Regions from separate parts of the Plantactinospora sp. CNZ320 genome, predicted to be linked through region 3. Evidence: predicted binding sites of a transcription regulator. Region 3 holds the regulator's gene; each other region holds the start of a gene.
What was found. Region 3 encodes HrcA, which represses chaperone genes, less so after heat shock. Its sites were predicted from a motif close to GGTTNGCACNCTCNNNNNGAGNGTGCNAACC; they were not measured.
Positions count from the first base shown of each region.

Region 1: groES (co-chaperone GroES) is a predicted target of HrcA. The motif match lies at 4,455-4,485, and genes of this name have one in related genera.
Region 2: groL (chaperonin GroEL) is a predicted target of HrcA. The motif match lies at 3,319-3,349, and genes of this name have one in related genera.

Region 1 covers NZ_PJMP01000001.1:4,001,551-4,008,202, reverse strand. The annotation lists gene CLT71_RS17600 (ABC transporter permease subunit) at 1-171, opposite strand, end outside; gene CLT71_RS17595 (ATP-binding cassette domain-containing protein) at 168-986, opposite strand; gene CLT71_RS17590 (substrate-binding domain-containing protein) at 1,151-2,242, opposite strand; gene ybaK (Cys-tRNA(Pro) deacylase) at 2,654-3,133, opposite strand; gene CLT71_RS17580 (THUMP-like domain-containing protein) at 3,145-4,368, opposite strand; gene groES (co-chaperone GroES) at 4,617-4,931, shown strand; gene groL (chaperonin GroEL) at 5,011-6,652, shown strand, end outside.
Region 2 covers NZ_PJMP01000001.1:5,666,110-5,672,761, forward strand. The annotation lists gene paaN (phenylacetic acid degradation protein PaaN) at 1-1,467, shown strand, start outside; gene CLT71_RS25320 (GNAT family N-acetyltransferase) at 1,552-2,103, opposite strand; gene CLT71_RS25325 (cold-shock protein) at 2,507-2,710, shown strand; gene groL (chaperonin GroEL) at 3,599-5,221, shown strand; gene CLT71_RS25335 (hypothetical protein) at 5,273-5,515, opposite strand; gene CLT71_RS25340 (YfbM family protein) at 5,783-6,286, opposite strand; gene CLT71_RS25345 (GNAT family N-acetyltransferase) at 6,297-6,652, opposite strand, start outside.
Region 3 covers NZ_PJMP01000001.1:3,273,438-3,280,089, forward strand. The annotation lists gene CLT71_RS14320 (glycoside hydrolase family 3 C-terminal domain-containing protein) at 1-2,016, shown strand, start outside; gene CLT71_RS14325 (16S rRNA (uracil(1498)-N(3))-methyltransferase) at 2,088-2,831, opposite strand; gene dnaJ (molecular chaperone DnaJ) at 2,947-4,083, opposite strand; gene hrcA (heat-inducible transcriptional repressor HrcA) at 4,151-5,173, opposite strand; gene CLT71_RS14340 (magnetosome magnetite crystal formation protein family) at 5,517-6,191, shown strand; gene hemW (radical SAM family heme chaperone HemW) at 6,268-6,652, opposite strand, start outside.

The DNA.
Region 1 (6,652 bases), 730 kb from region 3:
CGCGGTGAAGGCGGCGCAGAGCGCGATCAGACCGAGTACGGCCGGCAGCGCGCCCATGTCGCCGCCGAGTACCCGGGCCAGGTAGTCCCGGAAGTGGCTGCCGACCGTGGGCACCGGCGCGACCGGCACCTCGACCGGCGGCACCACTGTGGTGGGTGGGGCGGCGCTCATCTGTCTGCTCCTGCGCTCGTCGTCTCGGTCGTGTTGGGTGGGGTGCCGTTGCCGTTCTCGCCGGTCAGCCCGAGGCCGCCACTGCGTCCGGCGGTGATCAGCTCGACCACCTGGGCGTGCGTGACGTCGCTGGTGCGCAGCTGCGCGACCATCTGCCCGAGGTAGAGCATGGCGATCTGGTCGGAGACGGCGAAGACGTCGTTCATGTTGTGTGAGATGAGTACGACGGCGAGGCCGTTGTCGGCCAGCCGGCGGACGAGTTCGAGTACCTGGGCGGTCTGCGCCACGCCCAGCGCGGCGGTCGGTTCGTCGAGGATGACGAGCCGGCTGTTCCAGAGCACGGCCTTGGCGATCGCCACGGTCTGCCGCTGCCCGCCGGAGAGGCTGGAGACGTGCTGCCGCAGCGACTTCACGGTCCGCACGGAGAGCCCGGCCAGGGTCTCGGCGGCCATCTGCTCCATCGCGGGCTCGTCCAGGACGAGTCCGCTGCGCTTCTCCCGGCCGAGGAACATGTTCTGCACGATGTCGAGGTTGTCGCAGAGCGCGAGGTCCTGGTAGACGACCTCGATGCCGAGGGTGGCGGCGTCCCGGGGGTTGTGGATCTGCACCGGTCGGCCGTCGAAGAGGATCTCGCCGCCGTCGGCCGCGTGGATCCCGGCGACGCACTTGACGAGGGTGGACTTGCCGGCGCCGTTGTCGCCGACCAGCGCGGTCACCTCGCCGGGATTCACCGACAGGTCGACGTTGCGGAGGACCTGGACGGGACCGAAACTCTTGTCGATCCCGCGCAGCTCCAGCAGGGGTGTGGCGGACACGGGTTGGTCTCCTTTACACGGGTGTCCGGTGGCGGGTGCCGATCGCGGGGTAACCGATCACGGATCCGGTCCAGTTCTCCAGGGGCGAGGAAGCCGCCCGGTACGGATGGTTCCGTACCGGGCGGCGTCTCGGCGGGGCGGTCGAGCCCGCTGCCGTCCTACGGTCAGCTCACGCCCGCCTCGGCGCAGGCGGCGGCGAAGGCGTCCTTGCAGAGTTCTTCCTTGGTGACGTAGCCGTCGGTGACGACGTCCTTGACGTTCTCCTTGTAGATGGCCTTCGGCTCCAGCAGCACCGCGGGCACGTCCCGGTTGCCCTCGGGGTCGCGGACCGTGGTCGGCGCGGTCTTCCGCTCACCCTTGGCCAGCGCGATCGCCAGTTCGGCGGCGGCGTCGGCCTCCTTCTTGACCGCCTTGTAGACGGTCATGCACTGGTCACCGGCGAGGATGTTCTGCAGACCCTGCACTGTGGCGTCCTGGCCGGTCACCGGGACCTTGCCGTTGAGCTTGTTCCGCTTCAGCACGGAGATGACCGCGTTGCCCAGTCCGTCGTTCGCGGCCAGTACGCCGTCGATCTTGCCGTTCTGCTGGGTCATCATCTGCTCGAAGATCGTGCCGGCCTGGGTGTTGTCCCAGGCGGGTACCCACTGGTCGGGGCCCTTGACGTACTCCTTGGCGTCGTACTTGGTCTTCAGCACGCCGTCGTAGCCGTTCTTGAACAGCGTGGCGTTGTTGTCCGTCTCCGAGCCGTTCAGTTCGGCGATGACGGGGTTCTTGACACCCTTGTCGGTCAGGCACTTGACCAGACCCTCGCCCTGGAGCTTGCCGACGGCCTCGTTGTCGAAGCTGACGTAGTACTCGGCGGAGCCGCCGAGGGTCAGCCGGTCGTAGTCGATGGTGAGTACGCCCTGGCTCTTGGCCTTGTCCAGCACGGCCTTGCCGGTGCCGGAATCCAGGTTGACGATCATCAGGACGTTGACGCCCTCGGTCATCATCTGGTCGGCGAGGGTCTGGAACTGCGCCTTGTCGCCCTGGGCGTTCTGGATGGTGTGCTTGATGCCGGCAGCGTTGAACGCCGCCTCCAGGTACTTGCGGTCCGCGGTCTCCCAGCGTGCGGAGGAGGCACTGTCCGGAAGGATGACGCCGATCTTCGGCTCGGCGGTGCTACCGCTGCCGTCGCCGGAATCGTCGCCGCAGGCGGCGAGCCCGCCCGTGGTCAGCAGGCCCACGGCGGCGATGGTGAGGATCCCTCTGCGCATTGCACGGGTCCTTTCGGGGTGGGTGTGGTGTCTCGGGTTCCAGCGGTGGTACGCCCGGACGGTCGCCGAGTGGTCCGGTGGCCTCCCCCCGTTGGGCTGCCTGGAAAAGCGGGCTCCGCCGGGTCGCGCTCCGGCGGGGCGTCGGTGCCCCGCGAGGGCCGGACCTGGCGTGTCGGCGACCGCCGCCTCACTTTTGTTGTGTCCGGCAACGTATTGCGCGGAGACTCCTCGGGGCAAGGTCAACGAGGCCACGAGTTTGTTGTTGGCGATAACAATTCGGCAACGTGACCGAGATCCTGACATCGGCCAGTTGCGATACGCCGGAAATGATCGATCTTCGGCAGGTCCCGCCGAGCCGTTCCGCGCCGCCGGGTGGGGCGCCTCCCGCGTCGCCGGAGTGAGGCGCCGGGATCAGGGCGCGGCGACCGGGGCGGTGCTGGCCGAGGTGAGCCGGATCAGGTCGGCCGGGGCGAGTTCGAGTTGCAGTCCCCGGCGGCCCGCCGAGACGTAGATGGTGCCGAAGCGCTCGGCGGAGGCGTCGACGACGGTACGCAGCAGCCGGCGCTGGCCCAGCGGACTGATCCCGCCCCGGACGTACCCGGTGGTCCGCTCGGCAAGCGTCCGGTCGGCAAGGGTCGCCCGCTTGCCGCCCACCGCCGCCGCCAGCATCTTCAGGTCGAGTTCCCCGGTGACCGGTACCACCGCCACGGTCAGTACCCCGTCGACGCTCGCGACGAGCGACTTGAAGACCCGCTCCGGCGGTACGCCCAGCGCCGCCGCCACCTCGGCGCCGTAGTTCGGCGTCTCCGGCGCGACATCGTACGGGTGCAGGGTGTGCGGGATCCGCTGCCGCGTCAGCAACGCGGTCGCCGGGGTTCCCCTGCCTGCCACGGTCCCGCACCCTACCCGGTCGACGCGTCCGGCTCCGGTGCCGGCACCGGACGGCAGAGCAGCACGGTGGGGGCGTCGGCGACCCGGGTCAGCACCAGACTGATCGCCTCGCGGCCGGTCAGCCGCAGGTCGCGGCGGAGCCGCTCCGGCTCCAGCGCCGAACCGCGCTTGAGGATCTCCGCCCGCCCGACGTCGAGGTCCCGCAGCCGGGCACGCAGCCGCTTCAGCGAGAACGGCAGCGGCTCGAGCACCTCCAGGCACCTGGCGTACGGGGTGGGTCGGGCGGTGTCGGCGTAGACGTACGCGATCTCGGGGTCGGCGAGGGTGCCGTCGACCGTCCCGGCGAACTCGGCCACCAGGTGTGCCCGGACCACCGCCGGGTCGGGGTCGTAGAGGTAGCGCCGGACCGGGCCGACCGGGGCCCGCCGGGTCCCGTCGCCGGTCAGTTCCCGCACGGCCGTCCCGGCCAGCAGGGTGGCCCGGCGGGGCGCGGCGGCGAGCGGGCCGGACCAGACGGTCGCCTCGACCAGGTCGCCGTCGACGCTCACCCACTCGCCCTCGGCACCGGCCGGCAGCAGCCGGTGGTCGATCCCGGGCGCGACCTTGAAGACCGTCCGGGGGATCCGGGCGGCCAGACCGAGCAGGAAGTCCCAGGGCGGGGAGTAGGCGGCCGGGTCGAAGATCCGCCGGCCGGTGCCGGCCCTGCGCCGGGCCGGGTCGCAGAAGACCGCGTCGACCGGGTCGGCCACGGCGGTCAGGTCGAACCGGGTCGCGTCGCCGAGCGTGACGGTGAACCGGTCGGCCACCCCGGCCGCCTCGGCGTTCGCGGCGGCCATCGCCGCGGTGACCGGGTCGGCCTCCACGCCGTACACCCGGATGCCGGCCCGGGCCGCGGCGAGCGCGTCGGCGCCGAGACCGCAGCCGAGGTCGACCAGGGTGGCCACCCCGGCGACGCGCAGCCGGGCGGCCCGGCGGGCCGCGACCCCGGCCCGGGTGGCCTGCTCCAGCCCGGCCCGGGTGAAGAACATCCGGGCCGCCTCCGGGCCGAACTTGGCGGTCGCCCGGCGTCGCAGCTCGGCCTGGGTCAGCGCGGCGGCGGCCAGCCCGGCGGGTATCCCGGCGGCCCGCAGCGTGGCCGCCGCGTTCAGCGGGTCGCCGCCGGCCAGCTCGGTGGCGGTGGCCAGTGCGGTCTCCCCCTCGGGGGTACGCAGCGCGGCGAGCTGCTCGGAATCCACCGGAGCATTGTGCCGGCCGAGGCCGGACACAGGCGTGTCGGGTTGGCACTCTCCTTGACGGAGTGCTAGCCGTCGGCATAACCTGCGGTTAGCACTCTCAAACCGAGGGTGCCAACTTCCGGACCGTTGTCCGGGAGTTGAACGCCAGGCGGACCGGCACCCGCGACGACGGACCCGCCCGGTGGCATGTGGCAGATTGACGCTGGTCGGCTCGCCGGCCAGCACAGAAACCAGTACCCCAGGAGGGTATGCCCGTGACTACCGCGACCAAGGTTGCGATCAAGCCGCTCGAGGACCGGATCCTGGTCCAGGCGAACGAGGCTGAGACGACCACGGCGTCGGGCATCGTGATTCCCGACACCGCCAAGGAGAAGCCGCAGGAGGGCACCGTCCTCGCTGTCGGCCCCGGCCGTTTCGACGACGACGGCAACCGGATCCCGGTTGACGTGAAGGTCGGCGACACGGTCATCTACTCGAAGTACGGCGGCACCGAGGTCAAGTACGCCGGCGAGGAGTACCTGGTGCTCTCCGCCCGCGACGTCCTCGCCGTCATCGAGAAGTGATCTGACTGATCCAGTGACGCTGCCCCGGACCGGCCCTGCCGGGCCGGGGCAGCGCTCGTGAAGGGACCCTGTTTACACAATGGCGAAGATTCTGAGCTTCTCGGATGACGCCCGGCACCTGCTGGAGCACGGTGTCAACACGCTCGCGGACACGGTCAAGGTCACTCTCGGCCCGCGCGGGCGCAACGTCGTCCTGGACAAGAAGTTCGGTGCTCCGACGATCACCAACGACGGCGTGACCATCGCCAAGGAGATCGAGCTCACCAACCCGTACGAGAACCTCGGCGCGCAGCTGGTCAAGGAGGTGGCCACCAAGACCAACGACATCGCTGGCGACGGGACCACCACCGCCACCGTGCTGGCCCAGGCCATGGTCCGGGAGGGGCTGCGCAACGTGGCCGCCGGTGCCGGGCCGGCCTCGCTCAAGCGGGGCATCGACGCGGCGGCGGCGAAGATCTCCGAGGCGCTGCTGGAGAAGGCCGTCGAGGTGGGCAGCCGGGAGTCGGTCGCGAACGTGGCGACCATCTCGGCGCAGGACGCCACCATCGGTGACCTGATCGCCGAGGCGATGGAGAAGGTCGGCCGGGACGGCGTGATCACCGTCGAGGAGGGTTCGACCCTCGCCACCGAGCTGGAGGTCACCGAGGGCCTCCAGTTCGACAAGGGCTTCATCTCGCCGAACTTCGTCACCGACACGGAGTCGCAGGAGGCGGTGCTCGACGAGCCGTACATCCTGATCACGACCCAGAAGATCTCCTCGATCGAGGAGCTGCTGCCGCTGCTGGAGAAGGTCCTGCAGACCGCGAAGCCGCTGCTGATCATCGCCGAGGACGTGGAGGGGCAGGCGCTCTCCACCCTGGTCGTCAACGCCATCCGCAAGACCGTCAAGGTCTGCGCGGTGAAGGCGCCCGGCTTCGGTGACCGGCGCAAGGCGATGCTCCAGGACATGGCGATCCTGACCGGCGGCGAGGTGGTCGCCCCCGAGCTGGGCTACAAGCTCGACTCGGTCGGCCTGGAGGTGCTCGGCACCGCCCGCCGGGTGGTCGTCGACAAGGACAACACCACCGTGATCGACGGCCGGGGCCGGGACAACGACGTTTCCGAGCGGATCACCCAGATCCGCAAGGAGATCGAGGCGTCCGACTCCGACTGGGACCGCGAGAAGCTCCAGGAGCGGCTCGCCAAGCTCTCCGGCGGCATCGCAGTGATCAAGGCCGGTGCGGCGACCGAGGTCGAGATGAAGGAGCGCAAGCACCGCATCGAGGACGCCATCGCCGCGACCAAGGCCGCGGTCGAGGAGGGCACCGTACCGGGCGGCGGCGCCGCGCTGGTGCAGATCCGCTCGGCGCTCGACGGCGACCTGGGCCTGACCGGTGACGAGAAGGTGGGCGTCTCGATCGTCCGCAAGGCGCTTGTCGAGCCGCTGCGGTGGATCGCCCAGAACGCCGGCCACGACGGCTACGTGGTGGTGCAGAAGGTCGCCGAGCAGGGCTGGGGCACCGGCCTCGACGCCGCCACCGGCGAGTACAAGGACCTGGCCAAGGCCGGCATCATCGACCCGGTGAAGGTGACCCGCAACGCGGTCACCAACGCGGCGTCGATCGCCGGGCTGCTGCTGACCACCGAGAGCCTGGTCGTGGAGAAGCCGGAGAAGGCCGAGCCGGCCGCCGCCGGTGGCCACGGTCACGGCCACGGCCACGGCCACCAGCACGGACCGGGCT
Region 2 (6,652 bases), 2.4 Mb from region 3:
GACTGGGTCGCCACCGAGACGAGCCCGTTCGGCATCGACCTCGGGGTGAGCTACCCGCACAGCGACGCCGAGGTGCTGCTCGCCGCCGCCTCGACCGCGCTGCCGGCCTGGCGGGACGCCGGGCCGCAGGCCCGGGTCGGAGTCTGCCTGGAGATCCTCGCCCGGCTGCACGCGCACGTCTTCGAGCTGGCCAACGCGGTGCACGCCACCACCGGGCAGGCGTTCGTGATGGCGTTCCAGGCCGGTGGCGCGCACGCGCTGGACCGGGCGCTGGAGGCGCTCGCCTACGCGTACCGGGAGATGACCCGGCACCCGGCGACGGCGGCCTGGGAGAAGCCGGCCGGCAAGGGCGACCCGCTGCGGATGACCAAGACCTTCCACGTGGTGCCGCGCGGCGTGGCGCTGGTGATCGGCTGCAACACCTTCCCGACCTGGAACAGCTACCCGGGACTCTTCGCCTCGCTGGTCACCGGCAACCCGGTGGTGGTCAAGCCGCACCCCCGGGCCGTGCTGCCGCTCGCCGTCACCGTCCGGTACGCCCGCGAGGTGCTGGCCGAGGCGGGCTTCGACCCGAACCTGATCCTGCTCGCCCCCGAGGCGTCGGGCGAGCGGCTCGCCTCCACCCTGGCGCTGCGTCCCGAGGTACGGATCGTCGACTTCACCGGCTCCACCGAGTACGGCGACTGGCTGGAGGCGAACGCCCGGCAGGCGGCCGTCTACACCGAGAAGGCCGGCGTCAACACGATCGTTGTCGACTCGACCGACGACTTCGCCGGAATGTGCCGCAACATCGGCTTCTCACTGGTCCTCTACAGCGGACAGATGTGCACCACCCCGCAGAACATCCTGGTGCCCCGGGACGGGATCGAGACCGACCAGGGGCACAAGAGCGTCGACGAGGTGGCCGCCGGCATCGCCGGGGTGGTCGGCAAGCTCACCGGCGACCCGGCCCGGGCCGTCGAGCTGACCGGCGCGATCGTCAACGACGGGGTACTGGCCCGGCTCGACGAGGTCGCCGGGCTCGGCGAGCCGGTGCTGCCGTCCCGGCCGGTCGAGCACCCCAACTATCCCGGCGCGGTGGTGCGTACGCCGCTGATCGCGAAGCTCGGTGCCGACGACGCCGGCACGTACGGGCGGGAGTGGTTCGGGCCGATCTCGTTCGTGATCGCCACCGACTCCACCCCGCACAGCCTGGCGATCCTGCGGCAGACCGTCGGCGAGCGGGGCGCGCTCACCGCCTCGGTCTACTCCACCGACTCCACCGTGCTGGACGCGGCCGAGACCGCGGCGATCGAGACCGGGGTGCACCTCTCCTGCAACCTCACCGGTGGCGTCTTCGTCAACCAGTCGGCGGCGTTCTCGGACTTCCACGGCAGCGGTGCCAACCCGGCGGCGAACGCCGCGTTGACCGACGGCGCCTACGTCGCCAACCGCTTCCGCCTGGTCCAAGCCCGCCGACACAACTGAGGTGTAAGGAAGGGCCCCCCATTAGCGCTTTCGGTAGAGGAAGGGGCCCTTCCTAACCGGCAAGGCGGTGCGGTGCGGGGCGGTTCAGGCGGGCCGGGTCATCTGCAGCTCGCGGAGCGTCGGGATGGTCGGGTGCCGCACCCGTACCCCCGTGTCGACGAAGCCCAGCCGCTGGTACGCGCGTACCGCCCGGTCGTTGCCGACGACCACCTCCAGCAGCAGCTCCGGCCGGCCGGCCGCCCTGGACCAGTCGGCCACCGCCTCGACCAGGGCGGCCAGCAGGCCGGTGCCCCGCCAGGCCGGACTGAGGTAGACCGCGAAGACCACGGTGATGCCGGACTGGCCGGGCGCGGCCTGGCCTCCGGCGTGCCCGACGACCCGCCCGTCGACCTCGGCGACGAAGGCCGCCGTCCGGTGCCCGGTCGACATTCCGGCGATCCTCGCCGCGACCTCGGCGTGCGGCCGGGCCGCTGCGTCGGCGAGCGTCTCCAGGAAGGCCAGCGGCGAGTCGGCGAGCATCTCCAGCCGGATCGCCCGGACCCGGCCGGCGTCGTCGGGGCGTACCCGGCGGACCGGTGGGAGATCGACGGCCGGCCGGAGACCGGAATCGGTCGCCGGGGTGGCCCCGTCCGGTATGGCCGTCAGGGGGCGGCCGGCGGAGTGCCCGGACTCCGGACCGGCGGTGGTCTGCGGGATGGAAGCCGGCACGTCGGCCATCGTCGCACGCCGTACGGGGACCAGTTTCGGCGGGTGACGGGGCTGCTGACGGGTGGGTACGGGCCGGCTGACCTGGGCAGCGACGGTCGCCAATGGCTGTGGGGCCGGAAAACGACCCAATGGTTGCCCGTCCAGTGACCGTTTTGGCCTAGTGCGCTGCGACCCGACCTTGGTGTACGGTGCGGGTTCGGCCGCTTGATTCGTTGGATCCGTTCAATTGCATGATCCATTTTCGGGGAAAGCGACTCGGCGGCCCCGGCAGGCATACGGCGTCGCCGGAGCTCGGAGCGGCTCCGACGCGACCGAAGTAAGGAAGTGCACCGTGGCGCAGGGCACCGTGAAGTGGTTCAACAGCGAAAAGGGCTACGGCTTCATCGCCGTCGATGGCGGACAGGACGTCTTCGTCCACTTCTCCGCGATCCAGATGGACGGCTACAAGGCGCTTGACGACGGTCAGCGCGTCGAGTTCGAGATCGCACAGGGGCAGAAGGGGCCGCAGGCGGAACAGGTCCGGGTCATCGCCTGAGCTGCCGGGCCTTCCGGCCCACGGCTCCTCGGGTACGTCCCCGTTCCGCGTCACCCGGCCCAGGGTCTGCCTTGGCCGGGACCATTGCCGGCCCGCTTTCGGACCACCGCCGTTCGACGCTCTATTGCGCGATCGCGATGCGGCCTGTCGGGTCACCGTGCCGAGTCTCCGCGCGTGTCCGGCCTTCCGGCGCGCCGATCCGGATCGGTGCGTCGACGCGCATTCGGATGTGCCGATGAGCCTGTAGCCGATGAGCCTGTAGTGGTGCCGGTAGCCTCGGCCCCCAAGTGGCACCTGTGGCGGCCGACGTTGCCTTGTCGGCGTGACGGCCGGCGAGCCGCGTACCGCCGCGCCCTGCCGCCTTTCTCCGGAGATCTCTCGCCGATCGCCGGTGTTCCCGTTCCGGGGACATCAGCCGGTCGTGTCTGGCTTTTCCGATTGCCACAACCGCCCATTCCGGTGTCGCGGACGGCGGCGTGTCCCGACCGGCGTGTCCCGACCGGCGGGTACCGGCCGCTCGCCCTGCTCCGGCCGCCGGTAACCGGTGCTGCGGCTCGGCTGGACCGGCTCACTCGCTTGCACTCGGCATGGGAGAGTGCTAAACAAGTGTTTGGCACTCGCACACCGTGAGTGCCAAGGTCGGGGCGGTAGGGCCACGGTCGCGGGCCTGCGGAAGCGGGTGCGCGGCACATGGCCGGTCGTCGCGGGCTGTCCGGCCCGGCCGGCGGACGTCACTGTCGCACAGCGCGACGGAGCACGACAGGCACCCTCGGGTGCGACGCGCCCCGTCCGCCAGTGCCGTAGTGACGTCCGAAGGTGCGTAATCAGGCGGCAGGTCGGGGTCGGCAAGGCTCCGGCGGCCGTGAGTGTCCAGGAGGACAACGCCGTATGGCCAAGATGATCGCGTTCGACGAGGAGGCGCGCCGCGGCCTTGAGCGGGGCATGAACACCCTCGCCGACGCCGTAAAGGTGACGCTGGGCCCGAAGGGCCGCAACGTCGTGCTCGAGAAGAAGTGGGGCGCCCCCACCATCACCAACGATGGTGTGAGCATCGCCAAGGAGATCGAGCTCGAGGACCCGTACGAGAAGATCGGTGCGGAGCTGGTCAAGGAGGTCGCCAAGAAGACCGACGACGTCGCCGGTGACGGCACGACGACGGCGACCGTCCTCGCCCAGGCGCTGGTCCGCGAAGGTCTGCGCAACGTCGCGGCCGGCGCGAACCCGATGGCGCTGAAGCGGGGCATCGAGGCTGCGGTCACGAGCGTCTCGGAGGAGCTGAGCAAGCTCGCCAAGGACGTCGAGACCAAGGAGCAGATCGCCTCCACCGCCTCCATCTCCGCCGGTGACACCAGCGTCGGCGAGATCATCGCCGAGGCGATGGACAAGGTCGGCAAGGAAGGCGTCATCACCGTCGAGGAGAGCAACACCTTCGGGCTCGAACTGGAGCTGACCGAGGGCATGCGCTTCGACAAGGGCTACATCTCGGGGTACTTCATGACCGACCCCGACCGGATGGAGGCCGTGCTCGACGACCCGTACATCCTGATCGTCAACAGCAAGATCTCGACGGTCAAGGACCTGCTGCCGATCCTCGAGAAGGTCATGCAGTCGGGTAAGCCGCTGGCCATCATCGCCGAGGACGTCGAGGGCGAGGCCCTGGCGACCCTGGTGGTCAACAAGGTCCGGGGCACCTTCAAGTCCGTCGCCGTCAAGGCGCCGGGCTTCGGTGACCGCCGCAAGGCCATGCTGGGCGACATCGCCATCCTGACCGGCGGACAGCCGATCAGCGAGGAGGTCGGCCTCAAGCTGGACGCCGTCGGCCTCGACATGCTGGGCCGGGCCCGCAAGGTCGTGGTGACCAAGGACGAGACCACCATCGTCGACGGTGCCGGTGACGCCGACCAGATCAACGGTCGGGTCAACCAGATCCGTGCCGAGATCGAGAAGAGCGACTCCGACTACGACCGCGAGAAGCTGCAGGAGCGCCTGGCCAAGCTGGCCGGCGGTGTTGCGGTGATCAAGGTCGGCGCGGCCACCGAGGTCGAGCTGAAGGAGCGCAAGCACCGCATCGAGGACGCGGTGCGCAACGCGAAGGCCGCCGTCGAGGAGGGCATCGTCCCCGGTGGTGGTGTCGCGCTGGTCCAGGCCGGCAAGACCGCCTTCGACAAGCTGGACCTGGTCGGCGACGAGGCGACCGGTGCGCAGATCGTCAAGATCGCGCTGGACGCCCCGCTGCGGCAGATCGCCGTCAACGCCGGCCTCGAGGGCGGCGTCGTGGTCGAGAAGGTGCGCAACCTGGACGCCGGGCACGGCCTCAACGCGGCCAACGGTGAGTACGTCGACCTGCTCAAGGCCGGCATCATCGACCCGGCCAAGGTGACCCGTTCGGCGCTGCAGAACGCGTCGTCGATCGCGGCCCTGTTCCTGACCACCGAGGCTGTGGTGGCGGACAAGCCGGAGAAGAACCCGGCTGCCCCGGCTGCGCCGGGCGGCGGGGACATGGACTTCTGAGTCCAGGCTCCACGTCGTGGGGGCGGGTCGCGTCAGCGGCCCGCCCCTTCGTCATGTCGGCATCCGCCGCTGGTTACGTCGCTTCTCCGCCTGGTTGAACGGCTCCCGTACGGAGGGCGGCGCGTCCACCGGCACCACGGCCTCCTCGGGTGTCACGTCGGCGGCCCCTCCCATTCCCACCCGCTGATCGGCCTCCCCGCCGTCGAGCCGGGGCGCCGGACCGGGCGTGGAGAGGTCCGCCGTCGGAGTCCGGGCGACCGGGAGATTCTCAACAGGTTCGTCGTCTTCTGCCATGACTTTCCTCCTCCGTCGAAAACGGTAGGAGGCGCGGGCCGGTCCACACGAGCAAATGGCGCGGTATCGATCCGGTACACGCCTGGCACCCGGTCAAGGCCGATAACCGGCATCGAGCACGATGCTGTCGCTGCCTTCGGCCGCCGGTACGGCCTCCCGGGTCTACCCGCCCGGGTCTACCCTCCCGGATATGACAGGCGCGCTGCCGGTAGGCAATCATGCTCCTGCACGTGCTGGGGCGAGCAGCCCATCGCCCCGCTGGGAGCGTCAGGTGATGGCGAGGAGGACCGCCTGGCCGTTCTCGGCCGCGGCCCGATAGAACCGGCGCAACTCGGCGAAGTGCCCGACGAGGTTGTCGACCTCGGCGTCGTCGTTGGACCAGCCGAGCGGGTAGATCTCGGCGGTCGCCATCGCATCCGCGTCGTACCGGGTGTGGAGTGTCTCGACGTCCAACCCGTCCAGTTCGGTGGCGACGGCGCGGACGGCCGCCGGATCGAGCAGCCGGGCCGGACCATAGCCACCGTCGTCGCCGATATCGGTGCCACCGAGGATCGCCGCGCCGGCCGCTTCGTCGCCGAGGCCCCAGGCGGAACCGGTGAGCAGATAGTGGACGCCGTGCCAGGACTTGCCCAGATCCAGCTCGGGCTCGGGCATCTCCGCGTCGTCATCGTCCAGATCGCCGTAGAGCAGGGCATCGACAGCCTGCGGGTCGTCCAACACCGCTCGCAACTCGTCGCCCGACAGCCGACGACCGATCAACTCCATACCCATATGTGATTCCTCAGAGTTGCTTGCCGTAGAGGAAGAAGACCCGCTCGATCCGCGCCCCGGCACTGCTCGCGTAGAACGGCACCGGGCCGACCCAGCCGATCTGCACGCGTCGGTGCCCGGCCGCCTGCTGGTCACGCAGGCACCGGCGCAGCAGTACGCCGCCGATCCCCAGACCCTGTGCGGCGGGCGCGGTACCCATCGGCCCGAACCAGCTCGGCCGGGACGAGCCGTACGCGGCGAAGCCGAGCAGCTCGGGTGCCCCGCCCCCGTCCGGCGTACGGAGTGCGAGGTGGCAGCCGGCGTTCTGCCGACCGACCGAGTGCAGCAGTTCGAGGTCCCAGTTGCCGCCGAAGGTCGACCGGGCGA
Region 3 (6,652 bases):
GGCGTGCAGGAGCTCGGCGTCGGTGCCACCGTCAAGCACCTGGTCGCGAACGACTCGGAGACGGAGCGGATGACAGTTGACGTCCGGGTCTCCGAACGGGCGCTCCGGGAGGTCTACCTCGCCCCGTTCGAACGGATCGTCGCCGCCGGGGTCTGGGCGGTGATGGCGGCGTACAACGGGGTCAACGGGCACACCATGACCGAGCACGCCGGGCTGCTCCGGGACCTGCTCAAGCGGGAGTGGGGCTTCGACGGGATCGTCGTCTCCGACTGGACGGCGGCGCGCAGCACCGAGGCGTCCGCGAACGCCGGGCTCGACGTGGTGATGCCGGCCGCCGGTGACCCGTGGGGCGCCGCGCTGGTCGCCGCCGTCCGGGCCGGCACGGTCGCCGAGACCGAGGTGGACGACAAGGTACGCCGGGTGCTCCGGCTCGCCGGCCGGGTCGGGCTGCTCGACGGCGTACCCCCGGCGGTGGACCCGGCCGACCGGCCGCGCCCGCCGGACGGCGCCGCCCTGGCGCACGCGGTCGCGGTCCGCTCCTTCGTGCTGGCCCGCAACGAAGGCGGGCTGCTGCCGCTCGATCCGGGCCGGCTGCGCCGGGTGGCGGTGCTCGGCGCGCTCGCCGACGACGCGCGGATCCAGGGCGGCGGCAGTGCCCTGGTCGCGCCGCCGCACGCCATCTCCCCGCTCGCCGGGCTGACCGCCGCGCTGCCCGACACCGACCTCGTCCACGGGGTCGGCGCCGACCCCCGGCTCCGGCTGCCGGCGGCCGGCGGAGTGGCCTGGACCCCGATCATCGCCACGCTGCGCGACGCCGACGGGCGGGAGCGCTACCGGGCGGAGCTGGACCGGGCGACGGTGCGCTGGATGGGTGAGCTGCCCGAGGGCCTGCCGCCGGAGGAGCTGGCCAGCATCGAGATCAGCGCCGTACACACGCCGCTGCGCAGCGGCACCGCCCGGCTCGCGGTCGAGGGCTTCGGGGTCTTCACCCTCACCGTGGACGGTACGGAACTCTTCGACGGCCCGCTCTACGAGCCGTCGGAGGAGCCCGGCACCGTCTTCCGGGCCACCGTGGAGCGCCGGTTCGAGGTCGCCGTACGCGCCGGTGAGCCGGTCGAGGTACGGCTCACCCGGCGGATGGTCGACGGCGAACATCCGGGTTTCGTCTCCTTCGGCCTCGGTCACGCCGAGCCGGCGGTCGCCCCGGACGACGCCCTGCTCGACGAGGCGGTCCGGGTCGCCGCCGACGCCGACGTGGCGGTGGTGGTGGTCGGCACCACCGAGGAGGTGGAGTCGGAGGGGTTCGACCGGAGCACGCTGGCGCTGCCCGGCCGGCAGGACGAGCTGGTCCGGCGGGTCGCCGCGGCGAACTCCCGGACGGTGGTGGTGGTCAACGCCGGTTCACCGGTGCTGATGCCCTGGGCCGACGAGGTGGCGGCGATCCTGCTCACCTGGTTTCCCGGGCAGGAGGCCGGGGCGGCGCTCGCCGACGTACTGCTCGGTCGGGCGGAACCGGGCGGACGGCTTCCCACCACCTGGCCACGCCGGCCGGAGGACTGCCCGGCGCTTCCCACCACCCCGGTCGACGGGGTGCTCGACTACACCGACGGGATCTTCGTCGGCTACCGGGGCTGGCGGGCCGAGCCGCTCTTCCCGTTCGGGCACGGGTTCGGCTACACCGAGTGGGCGTACGAGTCGCTCACCGTCAAGGACGGGGCGGAGGGACCGGTCGCCGTGGTGAGCGTCCGCAACACCGGCCACCGTCCCGGCCGCGAGGTGGTGCAGGTGTACGTCGGCCCGGAGGCCGCCGAGCCGGATCGTCCGGTGCGCTGGCTGGCCGGCTTCGCCGCTGCCGAGGCGGCTCCCGGCGAGTCGGTGACGGTACGGGTCCCACTGCCGGCACGGACCTTCCGGGTCTGGGAGCCGGAGGGCTGGGCCACCCGCCCCGGCCGGTACCGCATCGAGGCGGCTCGCAGCGTCGCCAACATCCGCCTAACCAGCACCGTCGACATCTGACGCACCATCCGACGCCCGTTAGGAAGGGCCCCTTCTTCTACAGAAAACGATAAGAAGGGGCCCTTCCTTACTCACCAGCGGCCGAGGCGGGTGGAGAGGACGGCGAGGGCGGCGACACCGGCGGTCGAGGTACGCAGCACCTCCGGGCCGAGCCGGACCGGTACGGCACCCGCCGAGGTAAGCGTCGCCAACTCGGCCGGCGACACGCCTCCCTCGGGACCGACCACCAGCACGATGTCGCCGGCGGGCGGCAGTTCGGCGGTGCCGAGCCGGGCCTGCGCCTCCTCGTGCAGCACGAAACCGGCTGCCGCGTCACCGATCCGCCGGGCCACCACCCGGGTCGACTCGTCCGGTGCCTGCGCCGAGCCGGCGACGGTCGGCAGCCAGGATCGGCGGGCCTGCTTGGCCGCCTCGCGCGCGGTCGCCACCCAGCGGTCCCTGGCCCGGGCGCCCCGGTCGCCGCGCCACTGCGCCACCGAGCGCTCCGCCGCCCAGGGCACGATCTCGTCCACCCCGACCTCGGTCATCGCCTGCACGGCCAGTTCGGCCCGGTCGCCCTTGGCGATGCCCTGCACCACCACCAGTCTCGGGTCGGGCGCCTCGACGTACCGCCGGGAGGTGACCGAGGCGGTCAGGGTGCCCCGGCCGACGCTGGTGACCACCGCGGTCAGGGTGCCGCCGCGCCCGTCGGCAAGCAGCAACTCCTCACCGGTACGCAGCCGTTGCACTGTCGCGGCGTGATGCCCCTCCGGACCGTCGAGGGTGACGGAGTCGTCCGACGGCAGCGACTCGACCAGGAACAGCGGCGCACTCACGGCGAGCAGGTTAGCGGTTCGTCCGGCCGGCGAGCCGCGCCGGCCGGACGACGCGCCAATCAGGCGTGGCCAATCAGGCGTGGCCAATCAGGCGTGGCCCGTCAGGCGTGGCCCGTCAGGCGTGGCCGTTGAAGGCGTCGCGCATCCGGGAGAAGAAGCCGCCCTGCTTGGTCAGCTCGGCGACCTCCTCGCCCCGGGTCTTGGCGAACTCGCGCAGCATCCGCTCCTGCTCGGCGTCGAGCTTGGTCGGGGTACGCACGTCGAGGTGCACGTAGAGGTCGCCCCGGCCGGTACCGCGCAGGTGTGGCACGCCCCGGGCGCGCAGCCGCAGCGTCGAGCCCGGCTGGGTGCCCGGCTTGACGTCGACCGGCTCCTCGCTGTCCAGCGTCTTGATTGTCAGCCGGGTACCGAGTGCGGCGGCGGTCATCGGCACGGTGACCCGGCAGTGCAGGTCGTCGCCCTTGCGGGAGTAGACGTCGTGCGGCCGCTCGTGGATCTCGACGTAGAGGTCGCCGGCCGTACCGCCACCGGGGCCGACCTCGCCCTGCTGGGCCAGTCGGATCCGCATGCCGTCCTCGACACCGGCCGGGATCTTCACGGTCAGCGAACGGCGGGTACGCACCCGGCCGTCCCCGGCGCAGGTCGGGCAGGGGTGCGGGATCACCGTGCCGTACCCCTGGCAGACCGTGCACGGCCGGGACGAGACGACCTGACCGAGGAAGGTGCGCTGCACCGACTGCACCTCGCCCCGCCCGCCGCACGCCTCACAGGTGGCCAGGTGCGTGCCGGGCGCGGTGCCGGCACCCGTGCAGGTGGTGCAGAGCACGGCGGTGTCGACCGCGATCGGCGCCTCCACCCCGAACGCCGTCTCGTGCAGGTCGAGTTCGAGCCGCAGGATGGCGTCGGCACCCGGCCGGGTACGCGGACGCGGCCCCCGGGAACCACCGGCCGCACCGAAGAAGGCGTCCATGATGTCCTGGAAGCCGACGAACGGCCCACCGGCACCGCCGGGGCCGGCTCCGGGGCCGCCACCGGGAGCGAGCGGGTCGCCGCCCAGGTCGACGATCTGCCGCTTCTGGTCGTCCGAGAGGACTTCGTACGCGGCGTTGATGTCCTTGAACTTCTCGTGTGCCTCCGGATCCGGATTCACGTCCGGGTGGTACTGCCGCGCCAACTTGCGGTAGGCGCGCTTGATGTCGTCGTCGGAGGCGTCCCGGCTGACGCCGAGAATCCCGTAGTAGTCCTTGGCCACTGCGTTCCGTGTCCTCATGTCTGTCTCGCGTTACCGTCCGCCGGTCGTCAGGGGGAGAGCTTGGTGGTCAGTTCTGCGCCAGCACGTCGCCGACGTAGCGTGCCACGGCCCGCACCGTGGCGATGGTGCCCGGGTAGTCCATCCGGGTGGGCCCCAACACGCCGAGTCCGCCGACGATGGTCGTACCCGGACCGTATCCGGTGCTGACCACCGAGGCGGCCCGCAGATTGTCGATCTCGTTCTCGTCGCCGATGCGAACCTGAAGGGTGTTCGGCTCCACCTCGCCGATCAACTTGAGCAGGACGACCTCCTCCTCTAGCGCCTCGAGGATCGGCCGCAGTGAACCCTGGAAGTCGAGCAGCCCGCCCCGGGTCAGGTTGGCGGTGCCGGCCATCACGATCCGCTCCTCGTGCCGCTCGACCAGGGTCTCCAGCAACACCGTGGCGAGCGTGGTCATCGCCGGACCGAGCCCCGGGGGCACCTCGTCGACAAGCGCCTGGACCAGTGGCGGGGTCTCGGCCAGCTTCTTGCCGCCGAGCCGCTCGTTGACCAGCCGGCGCAGATCGGTCACGTCGTCGGCGCTGATCGGGATGGGCAGCTCGACCAGCCGCTGCTCCACCCGGCCGGTGTCGGCGATCATGACGAGCATCAGCCGGGTGGTGGAGATCGGCACCAGTTCCAGGTGCCGGACGGCGGAACGGGCCAGGCTCGGGTACTGCACCACGGCCACCTGCCGGGTGAGCTGGGCGAGCAGCCGGACCGTACGGTGCACCACGTCGTCGAGGTCCACCGCGCCGACCATGAACCGCTCGATCGCCCGGCGCTCGGCCGGGGTGAGCGGCTTGACCCGGGAGAGCCGGTCCACGAAGAGCCGGTAGCCACGGTCGGTGGGCACCCGGCCGGCACTCGTGTGCGGCTGCCGGATGTAGCCCTCCTCCTCCAGCACGGCCATGTCGTTGCGGACGGTGGCCGGGGAAACCCCGAGTTGGTGCCGCTCGACCAGGGCCTTGCTGCCGACCGGCTCCTGGGTGGCGACGTAGTCCTCCACGATCGCGCGCAGCACGTCGAGCTTGCGGTCGTCGAGACCCATCCTCACCTCCCTGCGACGTCCCGGCCCCGGCTGGGCGAAACGACCGGGGCGACCACGACGGTCGGGCCAGGCCAGCCCTGGCACTCGACTGTAGCGAGTGCCAGTCTACGACCAAGGCGTACCCGGCGCGATGATCGTTTGGAGGGGATATCCGAACCTGGACAACAGGCTTGCCAGGACACAGTACTCCGGTGGACCTAGCAGGTACGGCCGGCAGTTGTCCAGATTCCGTCCGGGGGGCGGCTGGCGCTGTTTGATCGGGAGTCCTACCGTGACCTCCATGACTGAACCGCCTCGCCCTCCCGGAGAATACGGCGGTCCGCCCCAGGACCCGACAGCCCCGATGAATCCGGGCCAATACCCGACACCTGGCGAGGGGTATCCCCCGCCCGCCGCACCCCAGTACGGTGCGCCCGGCACGCCCCCGCCGACCTCGGGCGGCGGGACGTACCCGACCTCCGGCGGTGCGACGTACCCGACGTCAGGTGGCGGGACCTATCCGACCTCGGGGGGCGGGACGTACCCGACCTCCGGCGGCGGTTACCCCCCGCCCGGCGGCTACCCGCCCCAGGGCGGCGGTTACCCACCCGGCGGCGGTTACCCACCCCCCGGCGGCCAGCCTCCGGGCGGGTACCCGGGTGCCGGCTACCCGCCGCCGGGCAACCCGTACGGCGCCCCGGGACCGGCCGGCTACGCCAACAGCGAGGAGAAGACCTGGGCCCTGATCGCGCACTTCGGTGGCATCGTGGTCGGCTTCATCGCCTCGCTCGTCGCGCTGCTCGCCAAGGGCAACGAGTCGCCGATCGTTCGCGCGCACGCGGTCGAGGCGCTCAACTTCCAGATCACCTGGGGCATCATCTCGATCGTCTCGCTGATCATCGGGACCTGCACCATCGTGCTGTTCTTCCTGCCGCTCATCGCCTGGGTGGTCGTGCTGATCTTCTCGATCATCGCCGGCATGAAGGCGAACGAGGGCGTCGTCTACCAGTACCCGATGTCCATCCGCATGATCAAGTAATCCGAGTCGTCAGCGCGATGGCCCGTGCCGGATCCGGCGCGGGCCATCGCGCTTTCCGGGGCCGCGTCGGCGCGGGTCAGGGCAGCAGGTCCCGGACCACGGCGTCGGCCAGCAGCCGCCCGCGCAGGGTGAGCACTGCCCGCCCGGCGTCGTACGCCGCCGCGTCCAGCAGCCCGGTCTCGCGGGCCCCGGCCGCACCCGCCCGACCGGCGTCGTCGAGGACCGACAGCGGCAGCCCGGCGGCGAGCCGGAGCCCGAGCAGCACCTCCTCGACCCGCCGCTCCCCGGTCGACAGCACCTCCCGGGCCTGCCCCGGGGAGTGCCCCGCCGCCAGCCGGACCGCGTAACTCGACGGGTGCTTGACGTTCCACCAGCGGACCCCGCCGACGTGGCTGTGCGCACCCGGCCCGAGACCCCACCAGTCGCCGCCGGTCCAGTAGAGCAGGTTGTGCCGACAGGCC